2 regions of the Bordetella sp. genome follow, and region 2 is predicted to be linked to the other one. Evidence: predicted binding sites of a transcription regulator. Region 2 holds the regulator's gene; the other holds the start of a gene.
The links. The regulator NrdR, encoded in region 2, represses ribonucleotide reductase genes. The targets are predictions, from matches to a motif close to CACNANATNTNGTG.
Positions count from the first base shown of each region.

Region 1: a site for NrdR is predicted at 8,188-8,201, ahead of ACO1P8_RS17065 (ribonucleoside-diphosphate reductase subunit alpha). Genes of this name have one in related genera too.

Region 1 is NZ_JBMQQZ010000080.1:139,968-150,798, forward strand. It holds gene ACO1P8_RS17035 (DUF3426 domain-containing protein) at 1-461, shown strand, start outside; gene ACO1P8_RS17040 (carbohydrate kinase family protein) at 489-1,436, shown strand; gene ACO1P8_RS17045 (outer membrane lipoprotein) at 1,662-2,183, shown strand; gene ACO1P8_RS17050 (YggT family protein) at 2,412-2,972, opposite strand; gene ACO1P8_RS17055 (histone H1-like DNA-binding protein) at 3,148-3,663, opposite strand; gene ACO1P8_RS17060 (ribonucleotide-diphosphate reductase subunit beta) at 3,929-5,107, opposite strand; gene ACO1P8_RS17065 (ribonucleoside-diphosphate reductase subunit alpha) at 5,132-8,062, opposite strand; gene ACO1P8_RS17070 (Bug family tripartite tricarboxylate transporter substrate binding protein) at 8,521-9,486, opposite strand; gene ACO1P8_RS17075 (alpha/beta hydrolase) at 9,616-10,446, opposite strand; gene ACO1P8_RS17080 (LysR substrate-binding domain-containing protein) at 10,538-10,831, shown strand, end outside.
Region 2 is NZ_JBMQQZ010000056.1:8,625-19,455, reverse strand. It holds gene ACO1P8_RS11140 (SpoVR family protein) at 1-368, opposite strand, end outside; gene ACO1P8_RS11135 (YeaH/YhbH family protein) at 365-1,630, opposite strand; gene ACO1P8_RS11130 (PrkA family serine protein kinase) at 1,641-3,566, opposite strand; gene ACO1P8_RS11125 (riboflavin synthase) at 3,847-4,485, opposite strand; gene ribD (bifunctional diaminohydroxyphosphoribosylaminopyrimidine deaminase/5-amino-6-(5-phosphoribosylamino)uracil reductase RibD) at 4,639-5,778, opposite strand; gene nrdR (transcriptional regulator NrdR) at 5,780-6,262, opposite strand; gene glyA (serine hydroxymethyltransferase) at 6,276-7,520, opposite strand; gene ACO1P8_RS11105 (YbhB/YbcL family Raf kinase inhibitor-like protein) at 7,933-8,586, opposite strand; gene tyrS (tyrosine--tRNA ligase) at 8,644-9,873, opposite strand; gene ACO1P8_RS11095 (peptidoglycan DD-metalloendopeptidase family protein) at 10,022-10,831, shown strand, end outside.

The sequences.
Region 1 (10,831 bases), on a different contig from region 2:
GCTGCCTGCTCGGCCTGGTCGTGCTTGGCCTGCAGTGCATCTACATCTATCGCACCGCCATTGCGACCGCCGTCCCGGCGTTGCGGCCGGCCCTGGAAGCCGCCTGCGCGCCGCTGGGTTGCCAGGTCGGCTATGCACGGCGCCTGGAGCGCATTTCCATCACGGCGTCTTCGCTGCAGCCGCAAAGCGGTACGGTGGCGGACGACGCCGGCATGCGGCTGACGCTGCGCGTCACCCTGCGCAACCGTTACGACAAGCCGCAGCCCTGGCCCGCGCTGGTTCTCCAATTGACCGATCTTTCCGATACGGTCGTGGTGCGCAAGGTGTTGCTGCCCGAAAACTACCTGCCGCCGGGCACGCGCGGTCCGTTCCCCGCCGGCGGCGAGCAGAACCTGGCCGTGCCGCTGCAGGTCGACGGTCTGCATGTGAACGGCTATCAGCTCGACAAGTTCTTTCCCTGATCTCTCTGGATAAAAGGATTTCCTATCATGGCAGCTCCGGTTCTGGTGTGCGGTTCCATGGCATTCGACACCATCGCGGTGTTCGAGGGCCGCTTCAAGGAACACATCCTGCCTGACCGCATCCATTCGCTCAGCGTTTCTTTCTTGACGCCATCGATGCGCAAGGAGTTCGGCGGATGTTCCGGCAACATCGCCTACAACCTGAAGCTGCTGGGGGGCGATCCCGTTCCGGTCGCGACCGTGGGCGAGGACGCCACGGGCTACCTGGAACGTCTGTCCGGACTGGGTATCGACATCCGTTACGTCAAGGTCATTCCCCAGACCTTCACCGCGCAGTGCTTCATTACCACCGATCTGGAGGACAACCAGATTGCCGCTTTCCATCCGGGCGCGATGTCGCATTCGGCCGAGAACGACCTCACTGGCGCCCGTGCGCAATGGGCCATCGTGGCGCCTGACGCCAAGGAAGGCATGTTCGCCCATGCCCAACGCCTGAATGCCGCGGGCATACCGTTCATCTTCGACCTGGGCCAGGCCATGCCCCTGTTCGATGGCGCCGATCTGCAGCGCATGCTAAGCCTGGCACAGGCCCTGACCGTGAACGATTACGAAGCCAGCGTCGTCGAGCAGCGCACCGGCAAGACCATTGCCGAGTTGGCGCGCGAACTGCGCGCCGTGGTCGTCACGCGCGGGGCCGAAGGCGCCAGCCTGTGGACAGAGGGGGCGGAACACGCCATTGCCCCGGTCCGGGCCGAGGCGGTGGTCGACCCGACCGGTTGCGGCGACGCCCATCGCGCCGGCCTTCTGCACGGTCTGACCCGCGGCTGGAGCTGGCTGGACAGTTGCAAGCTGGCCAATGTCATGGGCGCCATCAAGATTGCTTCGCGCGGGCCGCAGAACCACCAGCCCACGATCGGGGAAATTGGTAAGTTGCTGCAACAGACCTACGGGCTGCAATTGCCGGCGGCGGCCTAGGGTTGGAAAGGATTCTTTGTGTTTTTATGCCGCGTCGGCCCGTCTCCGGGCCGATAGGGCGGAGCGGAAATCGGGGTGCGGCCTGAAACTTGCGTCAGCCGCGGCAGACTAAGCGAGAACAGTCGTTGCAACGTATTTCCCCGTCCGCAATTTCGGCGAGCCTTACCGAATCGCCGGGGTATTATCCGTAACGCTGGTATATACCGAACAGGAGCCCGCATCATCATGAACAATACCGCCCCCTCCGTTTCCTTCAGCCCCGCGCGGGTTCGCGGCTCGCGCACGGTTCGTTGGGTCGCCATCACCGCCGTGGTTGCATCGGCGGCCTTGGTATCCGGTTGCGCCAACCGCAGCGCGTCCAGTGCAGTCTATAGCTACGATCAGGCGCAACGCGAACAGATCGTACGCACCGGCGTGGTCACCGGCGTGCGTCCCATCACCATCCAGAACGACAAGTCCAGCGGCGCCGGTCTGCTCGCGGGCGGCGCGCTGGGTGGCGTGGCCGGCAACGCGGTCGGCGGCGGCAGCGGCCGCACCATCGCCACCGTCGGCGGCGCCATCCTGGGCGCGCTGGCGGGCAATATGGTGGAAAACCGCGTCGGTACGACTTCCGGCCTGGAAATCACCGTGCGCCTGGATAACGGCGAAACGCGTGTGGTTGCGCAGGAAGCCGACGTGCCTATCAGCGTAGGCCAGCGCGTGCAGGTTATCAGCGGCACCGGTCCGACCCGCGTCACGCCGATGTAATCCGCGCGCACGGCGGCGCGCGTGCCGCCAGCCCGGCCCATGTGGCAGCAATGGCACGGGGTAGGGCACACGGAACGCGCGAAAAGAAAGCCTGTCTTGTACGCAAGACAGGCTTTTCTCTTGGTGCGCGCCCCGGCATGCCGCCTCGCGGCAGGGGCCTTTCCGGGCGGCGCGGCAATCGCCGGCGTGCCGGCCGGTCCGCGGCGCGGTCGGGGGAGCGGCAGGCGGCTACAGGCCGAAAGCCGCGTATGTGACGCGGGTGATGACCATCAATGCCACCTGGGCCAGCACCAGCAGGACCAGCGGCGAAAAATCGATCGGGGTACGCGGCAGGATGCGCCGTATGGGGTCGAGCAGCGGGTCGGTCAGGGCCTGCAGCACCGGCATCAGCGGTGCGCCGGGATTCACCCAGGATAGGACGGCCTGCGCCAGCGTCACCCAGACGATCAGGTTGAAGACCCACTTGACCACCGTCAGGAACGAAATGCCCAGTGCGATCGGCAGGGCGGACAAGGGGATGACCATGCCCAGCGACGTCACCCACATCAGCAGCAGGTAGATCAGGGCGGTCAGCCACGCGGCAATCAGCGTGGCCCAATCCACCGCGCCGCGCGAGGGCAGAATGCGTCGCAATGGGTTCACCAGCCAGTTGGTGGCTTGGTAAATGAAGCGCGCGACGGGGTTGAAGGGATGCATGCGGACCGCGTGCATCCATGCCCGCGCGATAAGCGCGGCGCCGAATAGGGTGAAGAGCGTATCGAGCAAAAAACGTGAGATGTCGCCGAACATGGCCGCCTGCTTTGTTGGTAAGTCGTATGAAAGGGGTCTTACGGCAGGCCAATTGTCGCACGATGTCACGACCCGCGGCGTCGGCCTTTGCGCGCGCGCCGGCCTGCGCACGCATGCAAAAAAGCCACCTGGCAGGGCCAGGTGGCTTTCGTACTACAGTGCTGCGGTGTCGACCTTACGGACGGCTACCGGTCGGGAACGGCCACGACGCGGCAGGGTTCAGTGCGGTCTTCGCGCCCGGGGCGGCAGCGGTCGAAGGCGGCGTGGCCGGCTTCTTGGCGGCAGCCTTCTTTGCAGCAGGCTTTTTGGCGGCAGGCTTTTTGGCAGCAGCCTTTTTCGCAGGGGCCTTTTTGGCGGCCGCTTTCTTGGCGGGCGCTTTCTTGGCAGCCTTCTTGGCAACCTTCTTGGTCGCTACCTTCTTGGTCGCTACCTTTTTGGTCGCGGCTTTCTTGGCCGGGGCCTTTTTGGCGACGACTTTCTTGACTGCCTTCTTTGCTACTTTCTTGGCAGGCGCCTTCTTGACGGCCTTCTTCGCTACCTTCTTGGCGGCGACTTTCTTGACGACCTTCTTGGCGACGACCTTCTTGGCGGCAGTCTTCTTCACCGCTTTCTTGGCGGGGGCTTTCTTCACAGCTTTTTTGGCTGTGGCTTTCTTAACCGCCTTCTTGGCGGCCTTCTTGGCAGTTGCCATGGCATTGCTCCTTAGGTTCAGGGGTCCCAGAACTTAAACCCGTGCACCGTCCCGCCTTCAGACGGAACGATGCCCGAGCTATTCATCGGCGCATACCACTGTCCCATGCAGGCGACAGCTACATCGATGTGCGCTAATGAATGCGGCACTGCCATTTGATATGGCCCCCGCTCCTCATGGCGCGAGCCATTTCAAATGGCGCCGACAGGTGGCACGGCCATCCGCGCCACCCATCGCTACGTTGCTTCCGACACCCTGGCCCGGTTCATTCCCAGCTCAGCGTGCCTCCGGTTTGGTATTCGATGACTCGAGTTTCGAAAAAGTTTCGTTCTTTCTTGAGGTCGATCATTTCCGCCATCCACGGGAAGGGATTTTCTTCCTGTGGGAACAGCGCCTCGATACCGATCTGCTGGCAACGGCGATTGGCGATGAAGCGCAGATACGACTTGAACATCGGCGCATTCAAACCCAGCACACCGCGCGGCATGGTGTCTTCGGCGTAGGCGTACTCCAGTTCGACAGCCTTCAGGAAAAGAGCACGGATTTCTTCACGGAACTCGGGCGTCCAGAGGTGCGGATTCTCGAGCTTGATGGTGTTGATCAGGTCGATGCCGAAATTGCAGTGCATGGATTCATCGCGCAGGATGTACATGTACTGTTCGGCCGCGCCGGTCATCTTGTTCTGGCGGCCCAGCGCCAGGATCTGCGTGAACCCCACATAGAAGAACAGGCCTTCCATCAGGCAGGCAAAGACGATCAGCGACTTCAGCAGTTTCTGGTCGGCTTCCGGCGTGCCGGTATGGAAGTTGGGGTCCGCGATCGCTTCGATGAACGGGATCAGGAATTCGTCCTTGGCGCGGATGGACGGAATCTCGTTATAAGCATTGAAGATTTCCGATTCGTCCAGGTCCAGGCTTTCGACGATGTATTGATAAGCGTGGGTATGGATGGCTTCTTCGAATGCCTGGCGCAGCAGGAACTGCCGGCATTCCGGAGCCGTGATGTGCCGGTACGTACCCAGCACGATATTGTTGGCGGCCAGGGAATCGGCCGTCACGAAGAAACCCAGGTTGCGCTTGACGATGCGGCGTTCGTCTTCGGTCAGGCCCGTGGGGTTCTTCCAGAGCGAGATATCGCGCGACATGTTGATTTCCTGCGGCATCCAGTGGTTGGCGCAGGTGGCCAGGTATTTTTCCCAGGCCCATTTGTATTTGAACGGGACCAGCTGATTGACGTCGGTCTGGCCGTTGATGATGCGTTTATCGGCAACCTTCACGCGTTGCGCGGCAGCCCCGGCCTGCGCGGCGGTGGACGCCGGCACGGCCGCAGGCAGCGCGGCATCGTCGAAGGCGCCCGTCGACGCCCGCGCGGGCATGCCGCCCGCCGGCTTGGCGGCGGTCTGGCCCGGTTGCAGTGCGACGTTGTCGTCTTCCCAATTGATCATGTGAAATTCTCCGGATGCGGTCGATTACTGGCAGGCTTCGCACTCTTCGAAACCGGGATCACCCGGCCTCATGGTGCAAACCGCTCCGACGATTTCAGGTTCCGGCAGGGTGGGCGCCGCGGCGGCCGAAGCCGTGCCGGTCTGGCCGCCCGAAGCGACTGCGTTCAATTCGCCGCCGCGGCCGGTGGATTTTTCCGCGCTGGTGGCGCCCAGCGTGCGCAGGTAATACGTGGTCTTCAAACCACGCAGCCACGCCAGCTTGTACGTTTCGTCGAGCTTCTTGCCCGATGCGCCTGCCATATAGATATTGAGCGACTGCGACTGATCGATCCACTTCTGGCGACGCGACGCGCATTCCACCAGCCAGCGCGGTTCGACTTCGAACGCGGTGGCGTAGATTTCGCGGAGTTCAGCGGGCACGCGGTCGATGCGGGATAGGCTGCCGTCGAAGTACTTGAGGTCGGCGACCATGACTTCGTCCCAAAGACCGAGTTTCTTCAAGTCGCGCACGAGGTATTCGTTGACGACCGTGAACTCACCGGAGAGATTCGATTTGACGTACAAGTTCTGGTAAGTGGGTTCGATGCACGCAGATACGCCAATGATATTGGAAATCGTCGCGGTTGGGGCGATTGCCACGCAATTGGAGTTACGCATGCCGTGCGCTTTGATGCGTGCACGCAACGCATCCCAATCCAATGCGGACGACATATCGACGTCGACATTGCCGCCGCGTTCTTCACGCAGCAGATTCAACGTGTCTTGCGGAAGGATGCCGCGATCCCACAGCGAGCCCTTGTACGTCGGATACGTGCCGCGCTCTTCAGCGAGTTCGCTGGAAGCGAGGTACGCGTAGTAGCACACGGCTTCCATCGATCGATCGGCGAATTCCACTGCGGCTTGCGACGCATACGGCACGCGCATCATGTGCAGGCAATCCTGGAAGCCCATGATGCCCAGGCCGACGGGACGATGGCGCTGGTTGGAGTCCTTCGCCTTCTTGACCGCGTAATAGTTGATGTCGATGACGTTGTCGAGCATGCGCATCGCCACGCCGATGGTGCGCTTGAGCTTGTCCAGATCCAGCTCGAAGCCGCCGTTGGCGGTGGGCTTCATGTGCGCGACCAGATTCACCGAACCCAGGTTGCACACCGCGATTTCCGACTCGTTGGTGTTCAGCGTGATTTCCGTGCACAGGTTGGAGCTGTGGACCACGCCGACGTGCTGCTGCGGCGAGCGGATATTGCACGGATCCTTGAACGTGATCCAGGGATGGCCGGTTTCGAACAGCATGGACAGCATCTTGCGCCACAGCGTGAGCGCCGGCATCTTTTTGTAAAGCTTCAACTCGCCGCTGGCCACGCGCGCTTCGTAGCCCAGGTAAGCCTGTTCGAACTCGCGGCCATACTTGTCGTGCAGGTCGGGGCAGTCCGACGGCGAAAACAGTGTCCACTCGCCACTTTCCATGACCCGCTTCATGAACAGGTCGGGGATCCAGTTGGCAGTGTTCATGTCATGGGTGCGGCGGCGTTCGTCGCCGGTGTTCTTGCGCAGCTCCAGGAATTCTTCGATGTCCAGGTGCCACGTCTCCAGATAGGTGCACACGGCGCCCTTGCGCTTGCCGCCCTGGTTCACCGCGACCGCGGTATCGTTGACGACCTTCAGGAAGGGAACCACGCCCTGGCTTTCGCCGTTGGTACCTTTGATGTGGCTACGCAAGGCGCGTACCGGGGTCCAGTCGTTGCCCAGGCCGCCCGCGTATTTCGCGAGCAGCGCGTTTTCCTTGATGGCGTCGTAGATACCTTCCAGGTCGTCCGACACGGTGGTGAGGTAGCACGACGACAGCTGCGAATGCAGGGTGCCCGAATTGAACAGGGTGGGCGTCGAGCTCATGAAGTCGAAGGACGACAGGATCTCGTAGAACTGGATGGCGCGCGCTTCGCGATCGACGCCGGGTTTCGTTTCGCCCAGAGCCAGGCCCATGGCTACGCGCATGTAGAAGACCTGCGGCAGTTCGATGCGGCGGCCACGGATGTGCAGGAAGTAGCGGTCGTACAGCGTCTGCAGGCCCAGATAGCTGAACTGCAGATCGCGTTTCGCGTCCAGCGCGGCGGCCAGGCGCGGCAGATCGAATTGCGCCAGCTTGGTATCGATCAGGCCACCTTCGATGCCGCGCGAAATGAACGTCGGGAAATAATCGGCATAGCGCTGCGCCATCTGTGCCTGCGAGACTTCCTCGCCCAGCACTTCCTTGCGGATCGTGTGCAGCAGCAGGCGCGCGGTGACCTGGCTGTAGGCCGGGTCTTTTTCGACCAGCGCGCGCGCGGACAGGATGGCCGACTTGTAGACTTCATCGACCGGGATGCCGTCGTACAGATTCTTGACGGTCTCCTTCAGGATGGCTTCGGCGTCGATATAGTTGGACAGCCCCACACCGGCGGCTTCGATCGTGGCGCGCAGTTCGGCCAGATCCAGGGGGCGCTTCACGCCCTGGTCCGTCACGTTCAGGACATGCTCGGGCTGCGCGGCGGCGGCCGGCGGGGTGTGCTCGGCGGCACGCTCCTGCGAGCGCTTCTCGCGATACAGCACGTAGGCGCGGGCGACATCGTGTTCGCCCGAGCGCATCAGCGCCAGTTCGACCTGGTCCTGGATTTCCTCGATATGGAAAGTGCCGCCATTGGGGCGGTTGCGCATCAGGGCGTTGACGGCCTGGCGCGTCAAGGTGTCGACGAGTTCGCGCACGCGGGCGGAGGCGGCGCCCTGGCCGCCGTTGACGGCCAGGAAGGCCTTGGTCATCGCGATGGCGATTTTGCTGGGTTCGAAACCGACCACCGCGCCGTTGCGCCGGATAACCTGGTAACCGGCCCATTGGCCGGAAGCAGGTGTCGATTGATCATTGTCGGAAGGCGGCACGGCGCTCGGCCGAGTCACAGAGGCAATCGAAGTGTGCTGCATGGAAGCTCCTGTGCGTAGTAAAAAGCGCGAGTGACGTCGCGCTCGGGTGTTCGAATAGGGTGGAAGAAGGGGTGGTTACCAAAGGACGCAAATGGGCCGGAAACGCATCCAGCCCAAGTCCTAACCACAAGATGTTGTGTCTTACCCCGACCCCAGGCCCAATTCTAGTGGTGGAAGGGGATGGCTACAAGCGTGAAGCGGAACGCGATACTTCTTTAAGTTGTTACGAAGTATATCGCCGGGGCGTTATCTTGTCCGAGGGCGAAGTGCCTGCTCCGCCAGCCCCGTATTGTCGCACGGACGGGGCCGGCCGCCGGTGCCGCCGGGCGCGGCCGGGACGCCCGGCCCCTGCCGTTATTGAAGTGCGATGCCGGCCTGAAGTCCGGTGCCGGCCGCCGCCTTTTTTAAGGTGTAAAACCGGCCACCGGTGCCGTCGAGAGGTGATGCCGACCGTTGCTTCATTGCCGCGTAATCCCCGCCGTTGCGATCCACTGCTTCCAGCGCTCGGCGTCCTGCCGCACGAAGGCGTCGAACTGCGCGACATCCATGCGTTTGGGTTGCAGGCCGAGACGGCTTAGCTTGCCGTGGATTTCCGGATCGTCGACCGCCCGCGCCAGATACCGGTTCATCGCCTGGACGATGGGTTCCGGCGTGCCCGCCGGCGCGGACAGCCCCAGCCAGCCCAGCACCACGAAGCCGGGGTAGTACGAAGCCATGGTGGGCACCTTGGGCCACGCCGGGTGGGCCGCTTCGCCTGTGACGGCGATGGCGCGCAGGCCCTTGCCGTCGATCTGGCCCATCGCCGTCAGGTAATCCACGAAGGCGAAGTCGATCTGCCCGCCCCGCAGATCGGTAATGATCTGCGTGACGTTCTTGTAGGCGGCGCCGTCTATCTGCAGCGCGCCGCGCGCCTTCAACAGTGCCGACGGTACCTGCGACGACGAGCTGTAATAGCCGTAGAACACCTTGCCCGGGTGCTGTTTCGCGTAATCCACCAACTGGGGCATGGTCTGGAAGGGGCTGCCCGGCGATACCACGGCGACCGATCCGAATGTCCCGAGCATGCCTACCTGGCGGAAGTCCTTGAGCGGGTCGTAGGGCAAGGACTTATACAGATAGGGATTGGCAGCCTGCGTGGAGTTGGTCGACAGCAGGAACGTGTAGCCATCGGCTGGCGCCGACTTCACCGTGTTGGTGCCGACGATGCCACCCGCGCCAGGGCGATCTTCCACCACGACGCTTTGGCCGGTTTTGGCGCCCAGATATTGGGCGAATGTACGGGCCGTCAGGTCGGCCGCGCCGCCGGCGGCAGAGGGCACAACGATGGTCACGGTGCGTGCCGGCCATTCCGAGGCAACTGCCGGCGATGCCATCCAGACGCCGCATATCGCGAGCGCCGCCAACAGCTTTTTGTGCGTCTTCAAGGTTGTCTCCCCAGTTGTGCGCGGTGGCGATGGGGAAATCCCATCGTCATTCCCGCGCGGCTCCATATGGTGGTCTCTCTCTCTATATATATAGCGATGGCGCCAACGCCGCCGCAGCCATGTAACGGATCAGCCGGGAAAATGGCGCTCGTACCAATCGCGTATCGCCTCTGCGCTTTCCCGCCAGCCGCGTGCGTACATCATGCAGTGAGGCATGTCCGGCAGCAGGCGATATTCGAAGCCGTAGAGATCGGCCACGGCCCGGTCCTGGCCCGGCGGATGCCGCGCGGCGTCGTCCCGGCCCGCTTCCAGGCACAGGCCCGGTGCATCGATCGCCTGTGCCGGGATGGCCAGTCGCAGCAAATAACGGTCGTTCATGGCCTCCGCGCTTTCCGGGCACAGGCGGGCCGCGACCGCGGCGACGGCGTGTCGCTCCATGTCTCCGGTGAACCGCCTGCGTACGTCGTCCAGGCCGGGCGGCGGCCGGCTGGCGCCAACCGGCACCGGGTCCAATGCCAGCGCGCCCGATACATTGGCCGGCGGCGACGGGGCCATCAATACGATACCGGCGGTTTTGCGTTGGGTGGCGGCAAAGAGCGCCGGCAGGGCGCCCATGCTGTGTCCCGCCACCACGATCGGGCCTTCGATCAGGTCCATGGCCTGCGCGACGCATACGCCGAAATCGCCGACACCATGGCGATGGTAGTCAGGGCCCTGTGGCAGCCCGCCGTGGCCGGGCAGGTCCAGGGCCGCGCAGCCGATGCCCAGGGCGGCGAAGTACTCCAGGTAGCCCGCATAGCACCAGGCACCATGAAATGCGCCGTGCACGAAAAGCAGTGTGGGCCTGCCCGCCTTGCCGCGTGCGCCGACGACCAGCCGGCCCTCGCCGGCCGGCAGCGGCGGCATTCGATCGAGGAGCGTGAAGTCCGGAAGGGCGGCGGGGGGCGTGATGGCGTCCATGCGGCGAATGGTAGGCTGCGGCAGGCGATGAGAAAAATTTATTTTTTCTATCCGATAATAAGTCCGGCAAATACATGAAAAAGGCCGCGCCATGAGCCAGCTTCCGGATCTTTCCATCGCGCATTACCGGCATTTCCTATTGGTGGCGGAGCTGCGCAGTTTCCGCGCGGCAGCGGCGCGCGCCTTCCGTTCCCAGCCCGCCTTGTCGCTGTCCATTCGCGAGATGGAGCAACGCCTGGGGCAGCCGCTGTTCGAACGCGGCGCGCGGGTAAGCCTGACGCGCTTCGGCGAATCCTGCCTGCCGCTGGCGCGCGAACTGGTCGATCATCACGACCGTGTGGCCATGAGCATCGGCGGCATGGCGCGCAGCGAAACGGGTCTGCTG
Region 2 (10,831 bases):
GCCTGCATCGCCATGGAGTTTTCCTCCATCAGGTAGGAAATGCAGGGGTTGGAATTGATGACGATTTCGTAGGCCAGACCCTGCACCCCACGGCGGTACGCCTGTTCGTTGCGGATGAATTCCTTGCCGTACGACCAGTGCGGATATCCCACCGGCAGGCCCGCTGACGCGTAGGCGTCCAGCATCTGTTCCGACGTGATGATCTCGATCTGGTTGGGATAGGTATCCAGCTTGAATTCCGCCGCGATCTCGGCAATGGCCTCGTCGTAACGGCGGATCAGCTCGAATGTCCATTCCGACCCCGTTGAAATCGGGGACGCGAGGCGCCCCGCGCCAGGGATCTCCAGACTGCTCATGATGCCATTCATGCCACGGCCTCCTTCCTGAACAACTCATGGAAGACGGAAAAGATCTCGCCACGCTCGGAAATACGCCGCATGACGAAATGCTCGGCGGGCTCGCGCTCGTATTCCGCCCACAGGCTGCTCTTGCGCACATCGTGCGTATCGTGGATTTCGATATACGCGAAATAACGAGCCGCCGGCAGCAGGTGTTCGGAAAGGTAGCGGGCGCTGCGAGCGGCATCCGCGCCGAACGAGTCGCCGTCGCTGGCCTGCGCGGCGTAGATATTCCAGGTAGAGGGCGAATAGCGCTTTTCGATGATGTCGCGCATCAGCTCCAGCGCCGACAGCACCACCGTGCCCCCGCTCTTGGGATCATGGAAGAAGGTGTCCTCATCCACTTCCTCGGCGTTATCCGTATGCCGGATGAATACCAGGTCCACGTGCTCGTACTTGCGCATCAGGAAAAGGTAGAGCAGCGTGAAAAACCGTTTGGCCAAGTCCTTTTTGTTCTCGTCCATCGAGCCGGACACGTCCATCAGGCAGAACATCACCGCACGCGCCATGGGGACGGCCACGGATACGCGATGCCGGTAACGCAGGTCGATTTCGTCCAAAAAGGGGACACTGGAGACCCGCTCGCGAGCGGACTTGACCTGCGCGCGGGCCGCTTCCAGCAGGGCCAGCGAGGCGCCCTGGCGTTCCAGCTCTTCCAGAGCGTCCTCGGCCTCTGTCAGTTCGCGGCGGGCGCCGATGCTAAGCGCGATGCGCCGCGACAACGACGCCTTCAGCGTGCGGCCAACCGCCAGCGAACTGGGAGAGCCGCTGGTGGTGTAGCCGGCCCGGTGCCATTTTTTCTGGTGCACATCCCCAAGCTGGGTACGTGCGAGGTGAGGCAATTCCAGGTCTTCGAAGAAGAAATTCAGGAACTCCGCGCGGGACAGCGTGAACGTGAATTGGTCGACGGAATCGCCTTCCCCGGGATCGCCGCGGCCGCCGCCGTCTCCGCCGCCATCCGGCCGGTCGATGGTGTCGCCCTTGGCGAATTCCCGGTTTCCGGGATGCACCATTTCCCGGTCACCCCCCATGCCATGGCGCAAACGCGGCTCGGAGATATCCCGGGTGGGAAGGTTGATCTCCCCACCCTGGTCCATCTCTTCGATCGAGCGCTCGCGTATCAGGTCCCGCACCGCCTTCCGGACTTGGTTCTTGTAGCGCCGCAGGAACCGCTCGCGGTTCACGGTGCTTTTATTGCGTCCGTTGAGACGACGATCGATAAGTGAATTCATACTACCTCGCTCAGGAGGACTTTCGCACCCGCAAGTACCACTCGCAAAGCAGGCGGACCTGCTTTTCGGTATAGCCCTTCTCGACCATGCGTTCCACGAAGCTCTGGTGCTTGCTCTTGTCCTCCGCCGACGCCTTGGCGTTGAAGGAAATGACGGGCAGAAGGTCTTCCGTGTTCGAGAACATCTTCTTCTCGATCACCTCTCGCAACTTCTCGTAGCTGGTCCACGTGGGGTTGCGCCCGCTATTGTTGGCGCGCGCCCGCAGCACGAAATTGACGATCTCGTTGCGGAAGTCCTTCGGATTGGCGATACCGGCCGGTTTCTCGATTTTCTCCAGTTCGTCGTTCAGGGCCGACCGATCGAAGCTTTCGCCGGTCTCGGGATCCCGGAATTCCTCGTCCTGGATCCAGCAATCGGCAAAAGTGACGTAGCGGTCGAAGATGTTCTGCCCGTACTCGGAATAGGATTCAAGGTAGGCCGTCTGGATTTCCTTGCCGATGAATTCGGCATACCGGGGCGCCAGGAAACCCTTGATGAATTCCAGGTAGCGGCGCCGCGTGTCTTCCGGGAAGTCTTCGCGGGCAATGCGCTGCTCCAGCACGTACATCAGGTGCACCGGGTTGGCGGCGACTTCCGTCTGGTCGTAATTGAAGACGCTGGAAAGGATCTTGTACGCGAAACGCGTCGACACCCCGGTCATTCCCTCGTCGGTGCCGGCGTAATCCTTGTATTCCTGCAGCGCCTTCGCCTTGGGATCGACATCCTTCAGGCTTTCGCCGTCGTAGACCCGCATTTTGGAATAAATGCTGGAATTTTCCGGTTCCTTCAGTCGGGTCAGGACCGAAAATTGGGCCATCATGTCCAGCGTGCCGGGCGCGCAAGGCGCCTCCGCCAGCGAGCTGTTGTGCAGCAGCTTGCTGTAGATCTGGATTTCCTCGGTCACCTGCAGGCAGTACGGCACCTTGACGATGTAGATCCGGTCCAGGAACGCTTCGTTGTGCTTGTTGTTGCGGAAAGTCTGCCATTCGGATTCGTTCGAGTGCGCCAGGATGGCGCCATTGAACGGGATGGCTGAAAAGCCCTCGGTGCCCTTGAAGTTGCCTTCCTGCGTGGCCGTCAGCAGGGGGTGCAGCATCTTGATGGGCGCCTTGAACATTTCGACGAATTCCAGCAAGCCCTGGTTGGCCAGGCATAGCCCGCCCGAATAGCTGTAGGCGTCCGGGTCGTCCTGCGAATAGCGGTCCAGCTTGCGGATATCCACCTTGCCGACCAGCGAGGAAATATCCTGGTTATTTTCGTCGCCCGGTTCGGTTTTGGCGATGGCTACCTGCCGCAACACGGAAGGATTCAGGCGCACCACGCGGAATTGGGAAATATCGCCGTCGTATTCCCTGAGCCGCTTGACCGCCCAGGGCGACATGATGCCGGTCAGATAGCGCCGCGGTATCCCGTAATCCTGCTCCAGCTGATCGCCGAAGCGCGTCGGGGCAAACAGGCCCAGCGGCGTTTCGTTGACCGGCGAGCCTTTCAGGGCATAAATGGGGTAGGTTTCCATGAGCGTCTTCAGACGCTCGGCGATGGAGGATTTACCGCCGCCCACCGGCCCCAGCAGATAGAGAATCTGCTTGCGTTCTTCCAGGCCCTGTGCGGCATGCTTGAAGAAGGAAACGATCTGCGAGATCACGTCCTCCATTCCGAAGAATTCCTTGAAGGCCGGATAACGCCGGATCACCCTGTTGGAAAACAGCCGGGACAGGCGCAGGTCGTTGCGCGTGTCGACGATTTCGGGTTCACCGATCGCAGCAAGCATCCGTTCCGCGGGACTGGCATATGCCATCGGATCGCGCTTGCACAGATTCAGGTATTCCTCGAGCGAGAGCTCGGTTTCCTGATCTCGGGCGTACTGCGATTTGAAGCCTTCGACGATGTTCAGCATCGGGATACCTCCAACAACATCAGAAAAGGGCTAGCCGTGCGTCATCCCCATTGTGTGCCCTATTTGGCTCCGTGTCGCCAGTGGTACAGATTCACGGTAAAGCTATGTTGCTTTCCCCACACACAGCTATCGCAACAGGATTACGGCCATACGATTTAGTCTCTGTGCGAGCGGTACAAGTTCCCCTCGCGAAAGCAACTGAAATGACTTCTGCAAAGGGTTTTCGAGGCCTCCGGATCCCTCGAGATAACCGCCACGAACCGATCGAAAACATGTGCGTTCAGACACCGGCGGAAGCTCCCTCGGATACCTGCATCATGCGTTCGACGTAGCGCGCAATGGTGTCGATCTCCAAATTAACTTTGTCGCCTACGTTTACGTTACGCAACGTGGTCATGTTTTGGGTATGAGGAATTACGTTAATGGTGATGTCACTACCCTCCTCTCCGTCTTTTACGCGGTTCACTGTAAGGCTTATGCCATTAACCGTAACAGAGCCTTTGTAGGCCAGGTATTTGGCAATTTCCTTTGGCGCGCGGATGATAAGCTCCCGCGACTCTCCGACTTGCGCATAGCCCGCCACGACACCCAAACCATCGACGTGTCCGGATACCAGGTGGCCGCCCAGCGCATCGCCGACTCGCAGCGATTTTTCGAGATTCACTTCGGCGCCTTCGCGATCCAGCCCGACGGTAAGCCGCAGGCTCTCGCGCGAGATATCGACATCGAAGCTGTTTTCCTGCAGTGCCACCACGGTCATGCAGGCACCCTGGACGGCGATCGAATCACCGAGCTGGACGTCGGATAGGCCGAGATTTCCAGCATCGATACGGACGCGGATACCGCCGCTGCCGTCCTGGGATTCGTAAGGCTGGGTTTGCTCGATACGGCCCACTGCCGTGACGATGCCGGTAAACATAAAAAACTCCTGGAGAGGTCTGACCACATGAATATCGGCCTCCCGACAACCATGCGCATGCGGCGCGCCTGAGCCGGCCGGCCCCGATATCCATAGGATACGCGCACTGGGAAGAGCAGGAATGCCGCGGGAACTACGAGAAGGAATATGCGTTCAGCGGGGAGTGGCAGCACTCTGCAGCGCTTGCCAACGATCCGCGAAACGCCCGCGCAGCCGGACATCGCCGCCCACCGGCCGCACGTCGACGAAGTCGAAGCGCCGGGCATTGTCCAGATGCGAAAGCATCGGAAGCTTGACCATGCCGGCGGCATCGCCCAGCAAAACCGGCGCGATGTAGGCCAGGATCTCATCCACGCAATCTGACGATAGCAGAGCGCCGGTCAGGCCGGCACCGGCTTCGACGTGGACTTCGTTGACGTGATGGCGCGCCATCCAGCGCATCATGGCGGGCAAATCGACCCGTCCCGGCTCGGCGCTGGGCAGCACGATCACACGCGCATTGCGGCGCGCCAGCCGTTCCGCCTTGACCGGATCGTCATGGGCTGTGAAGACCCAGACCTCTTCGCCATCGAACAGGCGCGCGCCCTCGGATATCTGCAGCCGGCCGTCGACCACCGCCTTGCGCGGCTGGCGCGGAACTTCCACATCCCGCACGGTAAGGCGGGGATCGTCCTTCTGCACGGTCCCCATGCCGGTCAGGACCACGTCGGCACGAGCACGCCAGGCATGGCCGTCCGCGCGTGCTTCGGCACCCGTAATCCATTGCGACATTCCGTTATGCAGGGCGCTGCGACCGTCCAGCGAGGCTGCCATCTTCACCCATGTCCATGGGGTGCCTCTGCTCATCCTTGCCGCGAATCCGGCGTTCAAGGCCAGAGCCTCCTGCATGCAGACGCCCGTCGCGATGGGGATGCCCTGGGCCCGCAGACGGGCCAGGCCCGCGCCGTTGACCTGCGGATTGGGATCCCCCATGGCCACCACGACACGTGCGGGCGCGGCGGCGACGACGGCATCCACGCATGGCGGCGTCCGGCCGAAATGGCTGCATGGTTCCAGGGTGACGTAGAACGTGGCGCCCGCGACAGGGACGCCGCGCGCCGCGGCATCGCGCAAGGCGCAGATCTCGGCATGGGGGCCACCCGGCGGTTGGGTGGCGCCTTCGCCCAGGACCTGGCCGTCGCGGACGATCACACAGCCCACCCGGGGATTGGGCGCGGTGGTATGAAGCACCCCGCGCGCCAGATCCAGGGCGCGCCGCATCCAGTGAAGATCCTGTTCTTCGCTCCTGGGCACGTCAGGGCTCTTTGCGAAGCTTGCCGGAGAGCAACGGACCCTGCATTTCGCGGATGGCTTCGATGAATTCGCCGATATCCTCGAAGCTGCGGTAGACCGAAGCGAAACGGACGTAGGCCACCTTGTCCAGCTTGCGCAGTTCGGTCATTACCAATTCGCCCACGTAGGCGGAAGGGACTTCCCGCTTGCCGCTGGTCAGCAGGGCTTCCTCGATGCGGGCGACCGCCGCATCGACGTCTTCGGTGCTGACCGGCCGCTTGCGCAACGCCAGGGACAGGCTGGCGCGCAGCTTGCCCTGGTCGTACTCGCTGCGGCTGCCGTTACGCTTGACGATGGACGGCATGACGAGCTCCACCCGCTCGTAAGTGGTGAAGCGCTTGTCGCACTGCTGGCAGCGGCGGCGCCGGCGGATGGTTTCGCCCTCTTCCAACACCCGGCTGTCGATGACCTGGGTGTCGGCATGGCCGCAGAACGGACAGCGCACGTTATCCCCGCTGTCAGCCGTAGACCGGCAGACGGGCGGTCAGCGCGTCGACGCGCTCGCGTACCGAGGCGATATTGGCCTCGTTGCGCGGATCGTCCAGCACGTCGGCGATCAGGTTGGCGGTGAGTTCGGTTTCCGCTTCCTTGAAACCCCGGGTGGTGATGGCCGGCGTACCCAGGCGGATGCCGCTGGTCACGAAGGGCTTTTCCGGATCGTTGGGAATCGCGTTCTTGTTGACCGTGATGTGGGCGTGGCCCAGCACCGCTTCGGCTTCCTTGCCGGTAATACCCTTGGCGCGCAGGTCGACCAGCATGACGTGGCTTTCGGTCCGTCCGGAGACGATACGCAGGCCGCGCTTGACCAGCGTTTCGGCCAGCACCTTGGCGTTCTTGGCCACCTGGTGGGCGTAATCGCGGAATTCCGGCTGCAAGGCTTCCTTGAAGGCGATGGCCTTGGCGGCGATGACGTGCATCAGAGGGCCACCCTGGATACCCGGGAAAATTGCCGAATTGATGGCCTTTTCGTATTCGGATTTCATCATGATCACGCCACCGCGGGGGCCGCGCAGCGATTTGTGCGTGGTCGAGGTGACGAAATCGGCGTGCGGCACCGGGTTGGGATACACGCCGCCCGCCACCAGGCCGGCGTAGTGGGCGATGTCTACCATGAAGAGCGCGCCATTGTCGCGGGCGATGCGCGCCATGCGCTCGAAATCGATATGCAGGGCATAGGCGGACGCGCCGGCGACGATGAGCTTGGGCTTGTGCTCCTGCGCCAGGGATTCGACCTTGCCGTAATCGAGCACTTCATCGGCGTCCAGCCCGTAAGGCAGGAAGTTGTAAAGCTTGCCGGACGCGTTGACGGAGGCCCCGTGAGTCAGGTGGCCGCCTTCGGCGAGGCTCATGCCCAGGACCGTATCGCCCGGCTTGAGCACCGCCATGTACACGCCCTGGTTGGCCTGCGACCCGGAGTTCGGCTGCACGTTGGCGGCCTCCGCGCCAAACAGCTCCTTGAGGCGATCGATGGCCAACTGTTCCACGATGTCGACGAACTCGCAGCCGCCGTAGTAGCGCTTGCCCGGATACCCTTCCGCGTACTTGTTCGTCAGTTGCGTGCCCTGCGCCTGCATGACCGCCGGACTGGCATAGTTTTCCGATGCGATCAGCTCTATGTGCTGTTCCTGGCGGTGGTTTTCCTTCTGGATGGCGGCCCAGACGGCTTCGTCCACCTGGGAAATGGTGCGGGTACGGTCAAACATGGAAGTTCCTGAACGGAGTCAAAAAGCGGAAAAGGCGTATTCGGGATAGTTTACCGTGCGGTTACGGTGCTTTTTGTCCATTTACGCGTTGGAAATGTCCTGTCCGGGGATTTTTTCGCCACGGGGCGCGCCATCGGAAAAGCCGCTCATGCCAGCGTGAAGGCGCCTCATGCTGGCGCCGCCGTGGCGGCTCGGACGCAACGACGATCCGGTATACCGGCGCCCCGCCGCACGGAAAGGCGCGCAGAGGGCGTGCTGCCCGATACCCTGGCAGCGCGGCGCCCGCCAGGTCCCGCGGACCGCGGCACCGGTATGGTGCAAGGAAAAGCGCCGCTGATGCGGCGCCTGCAATACGTCGAAGCAGGTCCGGGCGACGAGCCGAGGGACTATCCCGGCCGCGCCCGCCCCGCGCTCATGCCGAGGTGGTGCCGATCTGCCTGGGTGCCAACGAGGGGTTCAGCGTGTACACACCGGTCAGGGATGCCTGCGCCAGGATCTTGCCCTGGATGGCGCTGAGCACCTGTTTTCCGTTGAACGTGCCTTCCACGTCCAGCCGTGGGACGCTCAGGGCATAGAGCGTAAAGATATAGTGGTGTACCAGGCTGTCGTTCCAGGGCGGGCACGGCCCGTCATAGCCGAAATAGTCGCCGCTCATGTCGCGATCGGCGGCAAACCAGCTGGTGTAGTCGTTGATCCCCTGGCGCGCCTCGTGCGGTGCGAGCGGACCGCCCTTGCCACGCGGCGTGATGCCGTTGGAAAAGGCGCCTTCCTCGATTTCCCGCATGTCCGCCGGCAGGTCCACCAGCACCCAATGGAAAAACTCCACGCGCGGCAGCTCGGCGGGCACCACGCGCCCTTCCTGGTTGACGTCGTCCGGCTTGCTGGGCACGTCCGGATCGTGGCAGACCATGACGAAGGACTGGGTGCCGTCCGGCACATCGTCCCAGGAAAACTGGGGGTTGAAGTTATCCGCCAACGCGACGTGCGACTGCGGGTCGATCCGCGCGAAGGCATAGCGCTCGGGGATCGACTCATTATCGGAAAAAGACAAGCTCGCTAGCTTCATGGCATGCCTCCTTTAAAAAAACAAAAGGATGGGTCGTATGCGTCGTCGGATGATTCCCTACGACGCCAAGGTAACACGCGCGAACTTCCGTTTTCCTACTTGGATCACGTAGACACCCCCGGACAATTGCAACGATTTGTCTTCCACCTTCTCGCCGTTCACGCGCACGCCTCCCTGTTCGACGTTGCGCTGGGCTTCGGCGCCTGACGCGGCCAGCCCGGCTTCGCGCAGCACCTTCAGAATGCCGAGCGGCGCGCCGGCCACCGTGACTTCCGGCATATCCTCGGGCAGGGCGCCATCGCGGAAGCGCGCTTCGAATTCGGCCAGGGCATCGCGGCCGGCCTGCGCGCCATGGAAGCGCGCAACGATTTCCTGCGCCAGTTCGACCTTGGCATCGCGCGGATTGCGGCCCGCTTCGGTGGCGGCTTTCAAGGCGGCGATGTCGTCCAGCGAACGGAAGGACAGCAACTCGTAGTAGCGCCACATCAGCGTATCGGAGATCGACATCAGCTTGCCGAACATCGATCCCGGAGCCTCCGAGATACCAATATAGTTGCCCTTGGACTTCGACATTTTGTCGACGCCGTCGGTACCTTCCAGCAGCGGCATGGTCAGGATGCACTGCGGCTCCTGCCCATACTCCTTTTGCAGTTCACGGCCGACCAGCAGATTGAATTTCTGGTCCGTGCCGCCCAGCTCCAGGTCGGATTTCAGTGCCACCGAGTCATACCCCTGCATCAGGGGGTACAGGAACTCGTGTACCGAAATCGGGATGCCGCCCTTGAAGCGCTTGGTGAAATCCTCGCGCTCCATCATGCGAGCCACCGTGTACCGGGATGCCAGCTGGATCATGCCGCGGGCGCCGAGCGGGTCGGACCACTCGGAGTTGTAGCGGATTTCCGTGCGCGCGGGGTCCAGCACCAGGCTGGCCTGTGCGTAGTACGTTTTCGCGTTCGACTCGATCTGCTCCCGCGTTAAAGGGGGACGGGTGTTATTGCGCCCGCTGGGGTCGCCGATCATGGACGTGAAATCGCCGATCAGGAAGATGACGGTATGGCCCAGGTCCTGGAGCTGCCGCATCTTGTTCAGGACGACCGTATGGCCCAGGTGGATGTCCGGTGCCGTGGGATCGAGCCCCAGCTTGATGCGAAGGGGGACGCCGGTGGCGCGGCTGCGGGCCAGTTTGCGCACGAATTCCGACTCGACGAGCAGTTCGTCGCAGCCGCGCTTGGCGACGCGGAGGTCGGCTTCGACTTCCGCGGTAATGGGAGCTTCGGATTGGGACATATTGGGGAACGATCTAACCCTTCCGGACAGGCAAAGGGGAGGTAAAAATCACAAAAGTTGTCGAAAATTCTAGCCGAATCGGCTAGGATACCGCCCTAATCATACGCAACTGTCATGGGGGCACTGTCGCCCCAGGGTTTTTCTGAAGATGACTACAGGGTCCAACGAACCCGGGGCCGGCGGCCCACCCGCCTCCACGCTCCCCACCCTGCCGAATTCCGCATTCCCCTCCCGCCGTTCCCGAATTTTCCGCGCGGCCGTTGTCGCCACCGCGATGGGTTTGTTTGCCGCCGCCGCCGCGGTCGGCATGGTTCAGCATCCCGACGCCGACCTGCCGCCGACCCGTACGATCGAGAAAGTCATGGCCCTGTCGCCGGCCGACTACGAAGTCAGCGACGGGTCCACCTCCCCCTATGTCAACGAGACCCGCATCCGCCGCGGGGACACTCTGGCAGCGATCCTGCAGCGCCTGCATGTGGACAGCGACGGCCTGCAGACTTTCCTGACCGTCGATCCGAGCGCGCGCAGCATCTACAAGCTGTACCCGGGCCGCACGGTGCAGGCCGCCACGGACGGCGACGGCAACCTGGTCTGGCTGCGCTATGTCCATACCCCGGGCAACGATTCGGATGGCCAGGTGGTTACGCGCTTCCTGGAAGTCAAACCCGACGGCGATAACTATACCGCCCGGGAAATGACGGAGGATACGGATCGCCAGGTCCGCGTGGCGATGGGCACCATCGAATCGTCGCTCTTCGCCGCGACCGATGCGGCGGGAATCCCGGATTCGGTCACCCTGCAGATGGCCGACATCCTGAGCGCCAAGATCGACTTCCTGCGCAGCCTGCGCCAGGGCGACCAGTTCCGCGTGGTGTACGAAACGCGCTCGCACGACGGGCGCTACGCCGGCGCGGGCCGCGTACTGGCACTGGAATTCGAAAACCAGGGCAAGCTGTAC